Regions from separate parts of the Bacillus arachidis genome, predicted to be linked through region 2. Evidence: predicted binding sites of a transcription regulator. Region 2 holds the regulator's gene; each other region holds the start of a gene.
What was found. The regulator NrdR, encoded in region 2, represses ribonucleotide reductase genes. The targets are predictions, from matches to a motif close to AACACNATATATNGTGTT.

Region 1: nrdI (class Ib ribonucleoside-diphosphate reductase assembly flavoprotein NrdI) is a predicted target of NrdR. The motif match lies at 3,064-3,081, and genes of this name have one in related genera.
Region 3: QRY57_RS17665 (anaerobic ribonucleoside triphosphate reductase) is a predicted target of NrdR. The motif match lies at 2,394-2,411, and genes of this name have one in related genera.

Annotation. Positions count from the first base shown of each region.
Region 1 is NZ_CP127376.1:1,374,881-1,379,097, reverse strand. It holds gene nrdF (class 1b ribonucleoside-diphosphate reductase subunit beta) at 1-90, opposite strand, end outside; partial or broken gene QRY57_RS08500 (ribonucleoside-diphosphate reductase subunit alpha) at 263-1,681, opposite strand; partial or broken gene QRY57_RS08495 (ribonucleotide reductase barrel domain-containing protein) at 1,971-2,669, opposite strand; gene nrdI (class Ib ribonucleoside-diphosphate reductase assembly flavoprotein NrdI) at 2,656-3,015, opposite strand; gene QRY57_RS08485 (hypothetical protein) at 3,561-3,878, opposite strand; gene ykzS (protein YkzS) at 3,903-4,097, opposite strand.
Region 2 is NZ_CP127376.1:4,057,582-4,061,798, reverse strand. It holds gene QRY57_RS22525 (glyceraldehyde-3-phosphate dehydrogenase) at 1-580, shown strand, start outside; gene speD (adenosylmethionine decarboxylase) at 968-1,351, shown strand; gene nrdR (transcriptional regulator NrdR) at 1,658-2,119, shown strand; gene QRY57_RS22510 (replication initiation and membrane attachment family protein) at 2,234-3,652, shown strand; gene dnaI (primosomal protein DnaI) at 3,686-4,217, shown strand, end outside.
Region 3 is NZ_CP127376.1:3,133,423-3,137,639, reverse strand. It holds gene QRY57_RS17685 (glycoside hydrolase family 18 protein) at 1-677, opposite strand, end outside; gene QRY57_RS17680 (acyl-CoA thioesterase) at 786-1,205, shown strand; gene QRY57_RS17675 (HesB/YadR/YfhF family protein) at 1,236-1,526, opposite strand; gene plsY (glycerol-3-phosphate 1-O-acyltransferase PlsY) at 1,635-2,228, opposite strand; gene QRY57_RS17665 (anaerobic ribonucleoside triphosphate reductase) at 2,455-4,217, shown strand, end outside.

The sequences.
Region 1 (4,217 bases), 2.2 Mb from region 2:
TTCTTCTTCTGTCCAAAACTGAGCGATGTTTTGCTTCCAAAACATTAAACTAAAATCGTCTTCTTTTTTGTTCCAGTTTACCGCGCGCATTGAATCGCCCCTTCTCTATCAATAAGCTCTTCTAACATGCGGTAAAGCTTTCAGTTTGTAATGAAAACTTAACCGCATGTTAGACACGTCTTAAATTTTATAACTAAGCATGAGCAGGGTCAGAAAAACCCTGCTCATGCTGTCTTACTCTATCATTCAATCTTATTTTACATCAAACCGTACAAGCTACACACTCTTCCACGCTTAGTTTACGTGTTCTTGTATAATACAAGCTCTTCAGACCTTTTTTATGTGCATAGATATAATAACGTGCTAACTCACGCGTAGAAATATCACTATTTACATACAAAATTGTACTAATTCCTTGGTCAATATGCTCTTGAATTTCTGCAATCAAATCAATTAGTTTAAACTGATTCATATCGTAAGAAGATTTATAATACCAGAATGTATCTTTTGATAAATACGGCATTGGATAATATGTTGTCGCATTTGCATACGTTCTTGATTCGATTTGACTTACGATTGGCATTACGCTTGAAGTTGCATTTTGAACGTAACTAATGGATTGTGTTGGCGCAATAGCTAAACGATATGAATTGTATAGACCATGCTCCTGAACTTGTTCTTTTAGACTTGTCCAATCTTCTTTTGTTGGAATATAAATCCCTTCAAATAACTGTTGTACTTTCTCTGTTACAGGGCTATATTCTGTTGTTTCATACTTTTCAAAGTATGTGCCGTTTGCATAATCAGACTTATCGAAGTCTTTAAATGTTTCGCCCTTTTCTTTTGCAATCCCCATACTCTTTTCAATGGAGTAGTAGTTTAACATCATAAAGAATGTACGAACAAACTCTTTCGCTTCTGCACTTTCATAAGCAATTTTATTTTTCGCTAAATATCCATGCAAGTTCATTGCACCAAGTCCAACTGAATGCAGCTCATCATTTGCTTTTTTCACAGTTGGTGCGTTTGGAATAATAGTCATATCAGAAACAGCTGTTAAAGCTTCCATTCCTGCATGAACCGCTTCACGGATTTCTTTATTTTCCATAACGTTTACAATATTTAGTGATCCTAAGTTACAGTTAATATCACGACGGATAATGTCATCTGTACCGTAGTCGTTAATTTCGGATGTTTCTTGTAGCTGGAAGATTTCCGTACAAAGGTTTGACATCTTCACAGTTCCAATATCCTTTAACGGATGTTGTTTGTTCGCATTTGATTTAAACATTAAGTATGGATAACCAGACTCAAGCTGAATCATTGCAATCTTAATAAGCATATCACGTGCACTAATATCAAGTGGCTTCTTCTTCACATTTGGATTGCTCATCAGTTCATCGTACATTTCGTCGATATCTATATCATCTAAATGTTTTCCGTACTCTTTATATACTGTAAATGGCGCAAAAACATGGAATGGTTCATTCTTCTCTGCAAGCTCAAAGAACTTACTCGGAACGATAATACCGATTGATAGAGACTGAATACGGCTCTTCTCGTCAGCATTTATTTTTTTTGTATCAAGGAATTCAATAATATCCCAATGGAAAATGTTTAAATATACTGCTCCGGCACCTTTTCTTTGCATATTGTTACTCCATACCTTTAAAACATATGGGGGATAGTCATTTCTGCTACCCTCTCTATATCGCTATAGAGTTCAGACCATATCTTCTTCTCTTTCCTACAACCTTAGTTTGAGAAGCCAGGTTCGAGCTATATAGTCACCTACATAGCCACTTGGTCGTTGAACCTTCTCCCTATCTAATAGACTTAGGAGCTCGGCTGCTGATTTCCTGCAATCTTGGATTTTTAGGGGGCGCTACGTAATTTCTTCGTAGTATCCTACCTCGATATACTCAGGCGTTCCAGCAATTGACCCGGTTTTATAGTTGAGCCATAAGTTAACCCAACTGATTCGCATACGAAAACGAATCTTCAAGCAATTTCATAACTGGTACCACACCGCTTGCTGCGTTCTCGATACCTTTAATTTGTTCTCCGCGTGCGCGTAGTTTGGACAAGTTTAAAGCTACTCCTCCGCCAATTTTCGATAACTGCATCGCTGTATTAATATTAAATCCGATCGAATTTAAGCTATCATCCATCTCTAACAAGAAACAAGACACCATTTCTCCTCTTCTGCTTCTTCCCGCATTTAAAAAGGTTGGTGTCGCTGGTTGATAGTTTTGTTTTACGATCATGCTTGCAAATTGTTTCGCTTTATTAACATCACCACGTCCTAAGTATAATGACACAATTGATACGCGATCTTCGTAGCTTTCTAAGTATTGTTTTTGATCATTTGTTTTTAACGCATAGTCCTTATAAAACTTAGATGCCGCCATATAAGATTGGAATTTGAAGTTCTCACCGTATGCAACGTTGTATACTTCTTCGACTTCCTCCAACTTATACTCGTCCAGAACGTTGTAATAGTAATCATGTTCATTCATATACTCGATTCGCTCTGCCACGCTATCAAAATGAACGGTATTCGCTCTCGCTTCTTCCATAAAAACTTCTAATGCTTCTTTATCTTTATGAAGCTGATAGAAACCGTCTTGCATTTGCGTGATTTCATTATTCAGTTCAATGTGTCGCAATCTCCCGCACCCTTTCCTTAAAATATTCTACATCATTATTTGTTCCAGATAACTCGAATTTTGATACAATAGGTACTTCGTATCTGGTTGAGATTTTATCTGCACTTGCTCCGAACATATCTCCCCAGTTGCGATTGCCACTTGCAGATACGCCTTTTAAATTTGCATTATTGCGTTCTAAAAATTCTAAAACACGTTCCGGCACATTTCCAAAACCTGTTGTATAAGTAATAAGAACAAAATCTTCGTCTAATACTAGATCCTCATTAATTTGAACGGCCGGCATATTTAATTTGTGAATGAAACGCTTCACGTTTCCTGTCATAGAATCATATGCAATTAACATCTCCGACCCTCCCTTTCTTCCTTTTATATCTTGATGCCGATTCATGTTTTCCCTATATATTGTATTATGTTTCGAAACAAGACACAAGATATATGTATAAATTCTTTCTTTTTTTAACTTTTACTTTTCGACATCACGAGCCGTTTTTTTCAATACAAAGACTATGAAACAACATTCTAAAACTCATGTCAATAAAGTGCTTTTCAAAAAAGTTGTCAACGAATTTAACCATATTTACAAAAATGTTATCAATCTGTTTTGTCAAAAAACAGTAAATGCTGGAGAAATATATTTCTCCAGCATCACACAAAAAAGAACAGACTTTAAATTGTAATCTGCTCGAAACCGGTTACACATTATTTAGATCACACAAATAAGAAATTCTCCTCCTTGTGGATTAAACAGTTATTTATTTAAATACATATACTTTCTTTTTTGTTACACAATAAAAAATATCATTATAATGAAAAGGATAATTATGATGGCACTCCAATTTATTTGTTAGTGTAATGAGAATTTAAAAAAGACTGCAAACAGAGCATCACTCATTCGCAATGTTCAATACGTAAAATATCCTTTATGAATAAATGATGAAAATTCTCGTCTTTATCTTGCATTGTAAACACTGGTGCTTCTTCATCAAAATATACAACCATTCCCTCCACATATTGATTCATATGCAGGAGTTTCACAGTTGCTCGAATTTTGGTTTCTTGCTCATATGCTACTTTCAATTTCTCTATAACTTCTTTTGTACGTTTCCGTTTCTCTGGAAACATAACCATTCCTACAAGCCGGTTTCCAGCGCTATCTTTCCACATATAGTCCCAGTGCGGTAAAATACCTTGTTTAAACTCTCCCATAATTCCCCTCTCCTTTTCCTTCTATTAAGAACGCGGTGTTTCTATATATGTATAAATAATTTTCCCGCCGCGTTGTGCATTCCCACTGAAATGTTTAAAATCCTCTCGATTTACTACAACCTCACGAAACGTATAAAATACATCCTTAGTTACAATATACTCTTCTATCTCTCCATTTTTCAGTTGATCTAAAATTGTATTTGCTAATTGTTTATCCATGTATTTCACCTCTCTGCAATATTTTATCCTATCTTCCACAAGTCGACAATGTTAAATTTCTTACATTCACAGCAAACATCATATACTACCATAACGGTTCCCCTTTTCTGAATCCATTCG
Region 2 (4,217 bases):
TTGTACAACAAACTGTTTAGCGCCTGTTGTTAAGGTGTTAGATGAACAGTTCGGAATTGAAAATGGTTTAATGACAACTGTTCACGCTTATACAAATGACCAAAAAAATATTGATAACCCACATAAAGATTTACGAAGAGCACGTGCTTGTGGACAGTCTATTATTCCTACAACAACAGGTGCTGCGAAAGCATTAGCGAAAGTTCTTCCGCACTTAAATGGAAAACTTCACGGAATGGCACTTCGCGTTCCAACACCAAACGTGTCTCTTGTTGATTTAGTAGTAGATGTAAAACGTGATGTAACAGTTGAAGAAATTAATGAAGCGTTTAAAACTGTTGCAAACGGTGCGCTGAAAGGAATTGTAGAGTTCAGCGAAGAACCTCTTGTTTCTATCGATTTTAATACAAATACACATTCTGCTATCATTGATGGCCTATCTACAATGGTAATGGGAGAGCGTAAAGTGAAAGTGCTTGCTTGGTATGATAACGAGTGGGGTTACTCTCGCCGTGTTGTAGATCTTGTGAAGTTAGTTGTCACTGAACTAGCAAAACAAGAAAATGTACAACACATTTAATGATAGAAAAGGAGGCAAGCGATTGCTTGTCTTCTTTTTTTGTACTTTTTTTGAAAAGGAAAAATATTATTCAAGTATATCTTTGTGAATGGTACATATGAAAAAACATTGTGATTGCTGTATTTGTGAATTAAATATTCTTTTTGGGAGAAAGTAAAGAAGAGAATATGACAAAAAAACGAAAAAACTGTTGTTGCAAAATGAAAATAAACAAAGTATACTAACACTCGTAAACTTAAGAGCTGAGGTACGTAGTCACTACTTAAAGGGTTAGGACCTCTCTGGACTAACTTTCCCCCGTGGTAGTGGAGCAAGCCAAATTGCAAATTAGTTTTCAATTCGAACAGTTAGATTAAATTTACAAGGGGGAACTGTAGAATGGATACTATGGACACGATGGGCCGTCACGTAATCGCTGAACTTTGGGATTGCGATTTTGACAAGCTTAATGATATGCCGTTTATTGAACAATTATTTGTGGATGCAGCACTAAGAGCAGGTGCTGAAGTACGTGAGGTTGCTTTTCATAAATTTGCACCGCAGGGTGTAAGTGGAGTGGTAATCATTTCGGAATCACACTTAACAATTCATAGCTTTCCAGAGCACGGTTATGCAAGTATTGATGTTTATACTTGTGGGGATCGTATTGATCCAAATGTTGCTGCAGAGTATATTGCAGAAGGTTTAAATGCGAAAACGCGAGAGAGCATCGAGCTTCCTCGAGGCACAGGTAGCTTCGAAATTAAGCATAGAGAAACAAAAGCTCTTTAAAAAAAAACATAATTGATTTAAAATGTAAAGAGGTGTATAATGCACCTCTTTTTTTAGTTTATATAAGGTGGAATTTCTGTTAGTAAGAGAACCACACCAATTAAATTTTTATGAGGAAACGAATCTCCTGTCTAATTATGTTGTTTTTAATGGATTTTGAGTTGGGGGTATTACTACCCATGAAAGTAGGGTAAGTGTGGAGTTAAAGTGGTAAGCATAGATAAATAGGTTATATAATGTTGTATATATTTTCACGTGTAAGTAAAGTAAGAAAAATAAAGATTAAATTGCAAGGGAGTGAATGAGTTGCGTTGTCCATCCTGTTTTCATAATGGTACAAGAGTATTGGATTCACGTCCGGTAGATGAGGGGCGCTCCATTCGAAGAAGAAGAGAGTGTGAAAGTTGTTTAAATCGATTTACGACATTTGAACGAGTAGAAGAACCACCTCTTATTGTTGTAAAAAAAGAGGGAACAAGAGAAGAGTTTAATAAAGAAAAGATTTTGCGTGGATTAATTAAAGCGTGTGAAAAAAGACCTGTATCATTAAAACAATTAGAAGAAGTAACGCAAAATGTAGAGCGTGAACTTCGAAATTTAGGAATATCAGAAGTGAAAAGCGATATGATCGGCGAAATCGTCATGGAAGCACTTCGAGATATTGATGATGTTGCTTATGTACGATTTGCTTCTGTATATCGTCAATTTAAAGATTTAAATGTATTTATTGAAGAATTAAAAGATATACTGCAAAAAGAACGAGAATAAAGTGGAACTTGGAGCCTACAAATAGTGGGGGAAAGAGCTAGAAGCGTAAGCTATTAGCTCTTTTTCACTAAGGAGTTATATACGTAGAATGGGCGAAAGAAAGGAATTGCAAGGATGGAAAAACAGTCATGGATGGAGCTATTGCCAATTGATCGTTATAAAGTAAGTGCAAAAGGGTTGCTGCATAGTTACGATCGCAAGGTATTAACGATGTTATATCAACCATTAGTAGGTAGCAAGGCTTTTAGCCTATACATGACGATGTGGGGAGAGTTAGAGCAGGATCGTGTATTTGGAAAAGAGAATACACATCACTCTCTTATGGTAACGATGCAAATGCAGCTTCCAGAAGTGTATGAAGAACGGGTGAAATTAGAAGCGATTGGGCTTTTAAACGTATATATAAAAAAAGAAAAAGATATTCGAATGTTTATATACGAGCTTCAGTCGCCGTTATCACCAAAACAATTTTTTGATGATATTGTCCTGAGCATCTTTTTGTATAATCGATTGAGTCGTGCAAAATATAATCAAGTTAAGCAATATTTCTTAGAAGAAGAGTTTGATTTTACTTCTTATGAAAATGTTACGCATTCCTTTAATGATGTATTTGGGTCTTTTAATCCAGGTCAATTTGAACATGCACAAGAGGAACTTCGAATTCCGAGTAACGCAGTTATGCCTGGCAATGCGAAAGGAACGGCTCCTAATCTTTGGAACGATTTCTTTGATTTTTCTTTATTTGTGGAAGGGTTATCGACTCTTGTGCCGCGAAAAGCGATTACGGATCAAGTACGGGAATGTGTGGTTACACTTTCCTATGTGTATGGTGTGGATGTGCTATCGATGCAAAACATTGTGCTTGGAGCAATGACAGAACTGCAAACGATTGATATGGAAAGGCTTCGCAAAGGAGCGCGTGATTGGTATCAATTCGAAAATGGTCAAGCGCTTCCAGTGTTAAGTGAACGAGTGCAGCCTCATTCTTCACGTACGATGAAAGAGAAAGAGCCGTCTACACAAGAAGAGATGCTCATTAAACAGCTGGAAGAGATTCCACCAAAACAATTGTTAAAAGAAATCTCAGGCGGTGCAGAAGCGACAAAAGCAGATTTGCAAATTGTAGAAGAAGTAATGATGAATCAAAAATTAACACCAGGTGTTGTCAATGTACTGATTTATTATGTAATGCTGCGTTCAGATATGAAGCTCTCCAAAACATATGTTGAGAAAATCGCAGGACATTGGGCACGAAAAAAGGTCGGTACCGTATCAGAAGCAATGGCATTGGCGAAAGAAGAGAATCGCCAATATCAAGAGTGGGCTGAGACGAAGAAGAAGGGCCGTACATCGAAAAAAACAGTACGGAAAGAAATGGTGCCAGATTGGCTGAAAGAACAAGCGAAGGAACAACCAAAAGAACAACCAAAAGAACAGTCTAAAGATCTTGCAAATGTGACGGAAAAACCGAGCAAGTTAGAAGAAGAAAGAAAGAGATTGGAAGAAGAGTTAAAAAAATATAAGCGTGATTAATAGAGGAGAATGAACGCTCTTTGAGGTGAAAGAATGGAGCATATTCAAAATTCATTTGCAAAGTTAATGCAAAATGAAAATTTTAAAAATAGATATGAAGTGTTAAAAGCAGAAGTTATGGCTCATCCGCGTATAAAAGAGTTTGTAGAAGAGCATAAAGGTGAAGTCACGACTTCCATGATAGAGCGAAGTCTTGTGAAGCTATATGAATACATTGGACAAAGCGTTGGATGCGCAGATTGCCCGAACTTAGAATCATGTAAAAATATGATTCAAGGGTATGAACCGAAATTGATTATTCAAGGTAAGATGATTGACATTCAATATGATCGCTGCGTAAGAAAAGTGGCCTATGATGAGAGGAAGAAACAAGAGAAGCTCATTCAAAGTGTATATATGCCTAAGGATATATTGCAGGCGTCTATGTCTTCTCTCGATTTATCTGATGGAAATCGCTTTGAAGCAATTCGTGCCGCGAATGAATTTTTAAGTGAGTATGAGCCAGGGAAGAAAGTACAGGCATTGTACTTCTATGGACCGTTTGGTGTTGGGAAAACATTTGTTT
Region 3 (4,217 bases), 920 kb from region 2:
CGATCTTCTGGAGCGACATTTTCGAAGTCGAAATGAATATCACGCATACCGTATTTCTCAGCTGTTTGTAGAATGTTAGTAATAAACTTATTTTGAATGGTAGCGCTTCTTAAAAGAATAGATGCTAATGCGGTGCTAAAGTTTCCATTTTCGATATTAGTAATAACGAGCATTGGGATTGTTTGTCCTTGCTTAGCGAGCTCAGCAATTTTAGCGGTTTCAGTTGGTTCTTTTAAAGTACCATCTCTTTGTGCTTCAAAGCTGAAATAAGCTAAATATGTTAAAAAAGGATTAATAGCCCGTGTAGCACTTACTAAGCTTTCTTTAATAGGTATTGTGGAAGGTTGCAAATAGGCGATAGATTCTATCTCTCGTTTGGAGCCCTTTGGGACATATAATTGTTGACCAACATGGAGAATGGATTTTAATGATAGATTATTAACTTTTGCTAGGCTGGCGAGAGGAACGTTATATGTTTGAGAAATTCGATAAAGGCTGTCTCCAGGTTGTACGTAATAATTATTTCCTTTCGTATTTACAATTAGTGCCTGACCGACAACAAGTGTTTCAGCTGGATTAAGTCCGTTGTCTTTTACAATTTCTTCGGGCGTAGTACCAAATTTTGACGCTAAGCTATATACGCTATCACCGCTACGAACGGTTACAATTTGAATCATATACTCGCTCCTTTCAGTAAAAGATCCACCGTTTCTATTTTATTTTTGATTTCACTGTATTATGATTAAATGTATGCGAGGAAACAGAAGTGAGAAGGAGATTATGATATGTTTGTAGCAGAACACGAAATTGAAATCCGCTATGCGGAAACAGATCAAATGGGTGTGGTTTACCATTCAAACTATTTAGTATGGCTAGAATTAGGGCGTACAAAATTGATACAGGAATTAGGGTTTTCATATATTGAAATGGAGAAAGAAGGAGTTATTTCTCCAGTGTTAGATTTACAAATTTCATATCGGAAAGCAATGCGTTATGGAGAAAGAGCAATTGTGAAAACATGGATTGATTCAGTTAGTCCACTTCGTGTTACATATGGATATGAAATTTATAATGGTGATGGAGACCTTTGTATTACCGCTACAACAACAAATATTTGTGCGAAAAAAGATGGTTTTCGTCCCGTATCCTTTAAGAAATTATATCCTGAGTGGTATGCGAAGTATGAAGAGATTAAGAAAAAATAAAAAAGCGCGTGGATTTCGCCACGCGCTTTTTTATTTTTCATAATTAAATTGTGGAAAGTCATCCCCAGCATTAAAGGTAACGGCTAGGTCGTGTCCATCAAAGAACCATTCATCATCACCTTCAACAAAGAAAGTAATACCCTCTTCTTGAATTTGAACAGCAGGATGCGCAGGGTCATCTTTACGGATTCCTAAAGAAAGCCCTTTTTGAACAGTACTACAACCACCATATTGTACGAAAAAGCGAATTGTATCGCCAGATTGTAAGTTTAATTCATCTTTATACCAATTTACTGCTTCATTTGTTACAGAAAGGTTCATGTATAGTTCCTCCAAGTTATGTTGCTTTTTCTCTAGTATAAAAAATAACGCAAAAAGACGCTATTAATATGCTTTGCGTTTTCTTTTTGCGTTATGTGGGTTGCAACCTTACTTTTGTTTCTTTGTTAAATTTGCTTTCGGTTCAGTTTTATTTATAATTCGTCCAATATTTGCACGGTGTCTATAAATAACCATACCAGCTAATAAACACATTGCAACAATAAAGATTTTATCCCCAGTAACAATTGATGCGATAACAGCAACAATAGCTGTTACCATAGAAGAAAGTGATACGTATCTCGTTGTAAATAGAAGGGTGAAAAAGATAACGGCTAATATCGCAAAGATGACTGGCGCATAACATAAGAGTACGCCAGCAGAAGTTGCAACTGCTTTTCCTCCGCGGAATTTTGCAAAGATTGGGTATACATGTCCAAGAACTGCAGCCAATCCAAACCAAAGGGGATGGATATCTAAGGCGAAAATTAACGGCAGAGCTGTCGCTAACGTTCCCTTTAAAATATCAGCAATTGTAACGATAAAGCCTGCTTTTTTCCCTAGTGTCCGAAATGTATTCGTTCCTCCTAAATTACCGCTACCATGCTCGCGAATATCGATTCCGTAACCAATTTTTCCAACAACAAGTGCAAATGGAATCGAGCCAAGTAAATACGCAACGATAAATAAAAGATATATAAGCATAAGTTCAGTCTCCTTTATTCAAATGTGTTGATAAAGGGTAAAAAGAGTTTTTCCCGTATATTGTACCATACATTTGTAAAGAGCACATTTCTTTTTTGTAAATGAAAAATTCAAAGTTTCTTAAAAAAACTTTCACAGGAATGTTACATTTCTCACAGATTGATCAAGACTATATGTTGTATCATTTTGTTAGTGAATGAACAAGATGTAGTTGGAGGTTTTAGAAATGATGAAACAAAGTGAGCGTGGAGAAGAATTAGTGAAGATGTTTGAAACAATTGTCCACGGGAATGAACAGGATTTAATGCAAGAAAATGCAAATGTTGATGGACGATCCCCTATGGGAATGATGGGAACATTTGCATCTGAGAGTGCAAAATATTATGCAGTGGAACATTTGCTTTCTGAACAAGTAAAAAAAGCAATCAATCAAAATATATTATATCCACATGATATGGATTTTTATGCGACAGGTACGACAACGTGTTCGCAAATTCCTTTAGCACAACTGCTTGAAAACGGATTTCATACAGGGCATGGACATATGAGGCAACCACAAGATATTAAAAGTGCGTTGGCACTTTCTTCGATTATTCTTCAAGCCAATCAAAACATGCAGCATGGTGGTCAATCCTTTGCCATGTTTGATATGGATTTAGCACCATATGTGAGAAAAACATTTGAAAGAAATAAGAAAAGATTAGGGGCGTATCCGTTAACAAAAGAGCAAGTAGAAGAGTTTGCGTGGAAAGAAACAGAGAATGATACGTATCAAGCGTGTGAAGCTTTTATTCATAATTCAAATAGCATGCATAGCCGGGGCGGTGGGCAAGTTCCGTTTATTTCAATTAACTATGGAACAGATATATCAAAAGAAGGGCGGTTGTTAGTTAGACAATTATTACGGGCGACAAAAGCTGGCTTAGGAAAAGGTGAAACACCTATTTTCCCTATTCAAATTTTTAAACTAAAAAAAGGTGTCAATTTTGAAGAGAATGATCCGAACTATGATTTATTTGAATTGGCATTAGAAACGACAGCAGAACGCTTATTCCCGAACTTTTCATTTTTAGATGCACCATTTAATGCAGTGCATTATGATGGTCGTCCAGAAAGTGAAGTATGTTATATGGGGTGTCGAACTCGTGTTATGTCTAATATTCATGGAGAAGAGACTGCGATTGGTAGAGGGAATTTATCTTTTACATCTATTAATTTGGTGAAATTAGCATTAATTAGCGGTTCACAAGAAGCGTTTTTTGAAGCTTTAAATTATTATATAGATCTTGGTATTCATCAACTACTCGAACGGTTTGCTTATCAATGTACGAAGAAGGCAAGAGATTTTCACTTTTTATATTCACAAGGAATATGGAGAGGCGGAGAAAAGCTACACCCTGAAGATTCTGTTGCTGAAATTTTAAAACAAGGAACGTTAAGTATTGGTTTTATCGGTCTTGCAGAATGTTTAGTTGCTTTAACAGGAAAACATCATGGGGAAGATACAGAATCATGGAATCTTGGAAATGAAATTGTGGTATTAATGAGACAGAAGATGGATCAAGCCACGAAAGAACATCAGTTGAATTTCTCCTTAATTGCAACACCTGCAGAAGGGTTATCAGGAAAGTTTGTTAAAAAAGATCGAGAGGAATTTGGAACCATTAGTGGTGTGACAAATCATAATTATTATACAAATTCATTCCATATTCCGGTTTATTATAACATTCAAGCAATTGATAAAATACGTTTAGAAGGACCGTTTCACACACTTTGTAATGGTGGACATATCACGTATATTGAATTAGATGGAGCAGCGGTTCATAACCAAAAGGCATTGAAACAAATCGTACAGGCGATGGCAGAGTATGGGGTCGGATATGGATCCATAAATCACCCTGTGGATCGTTGTAAATGCTGTGGCTATCATGGTGTCATCAAAAATGAATGTCCAAGTTGTGGAACCGAGGATGAGAATGAAATAGAAAG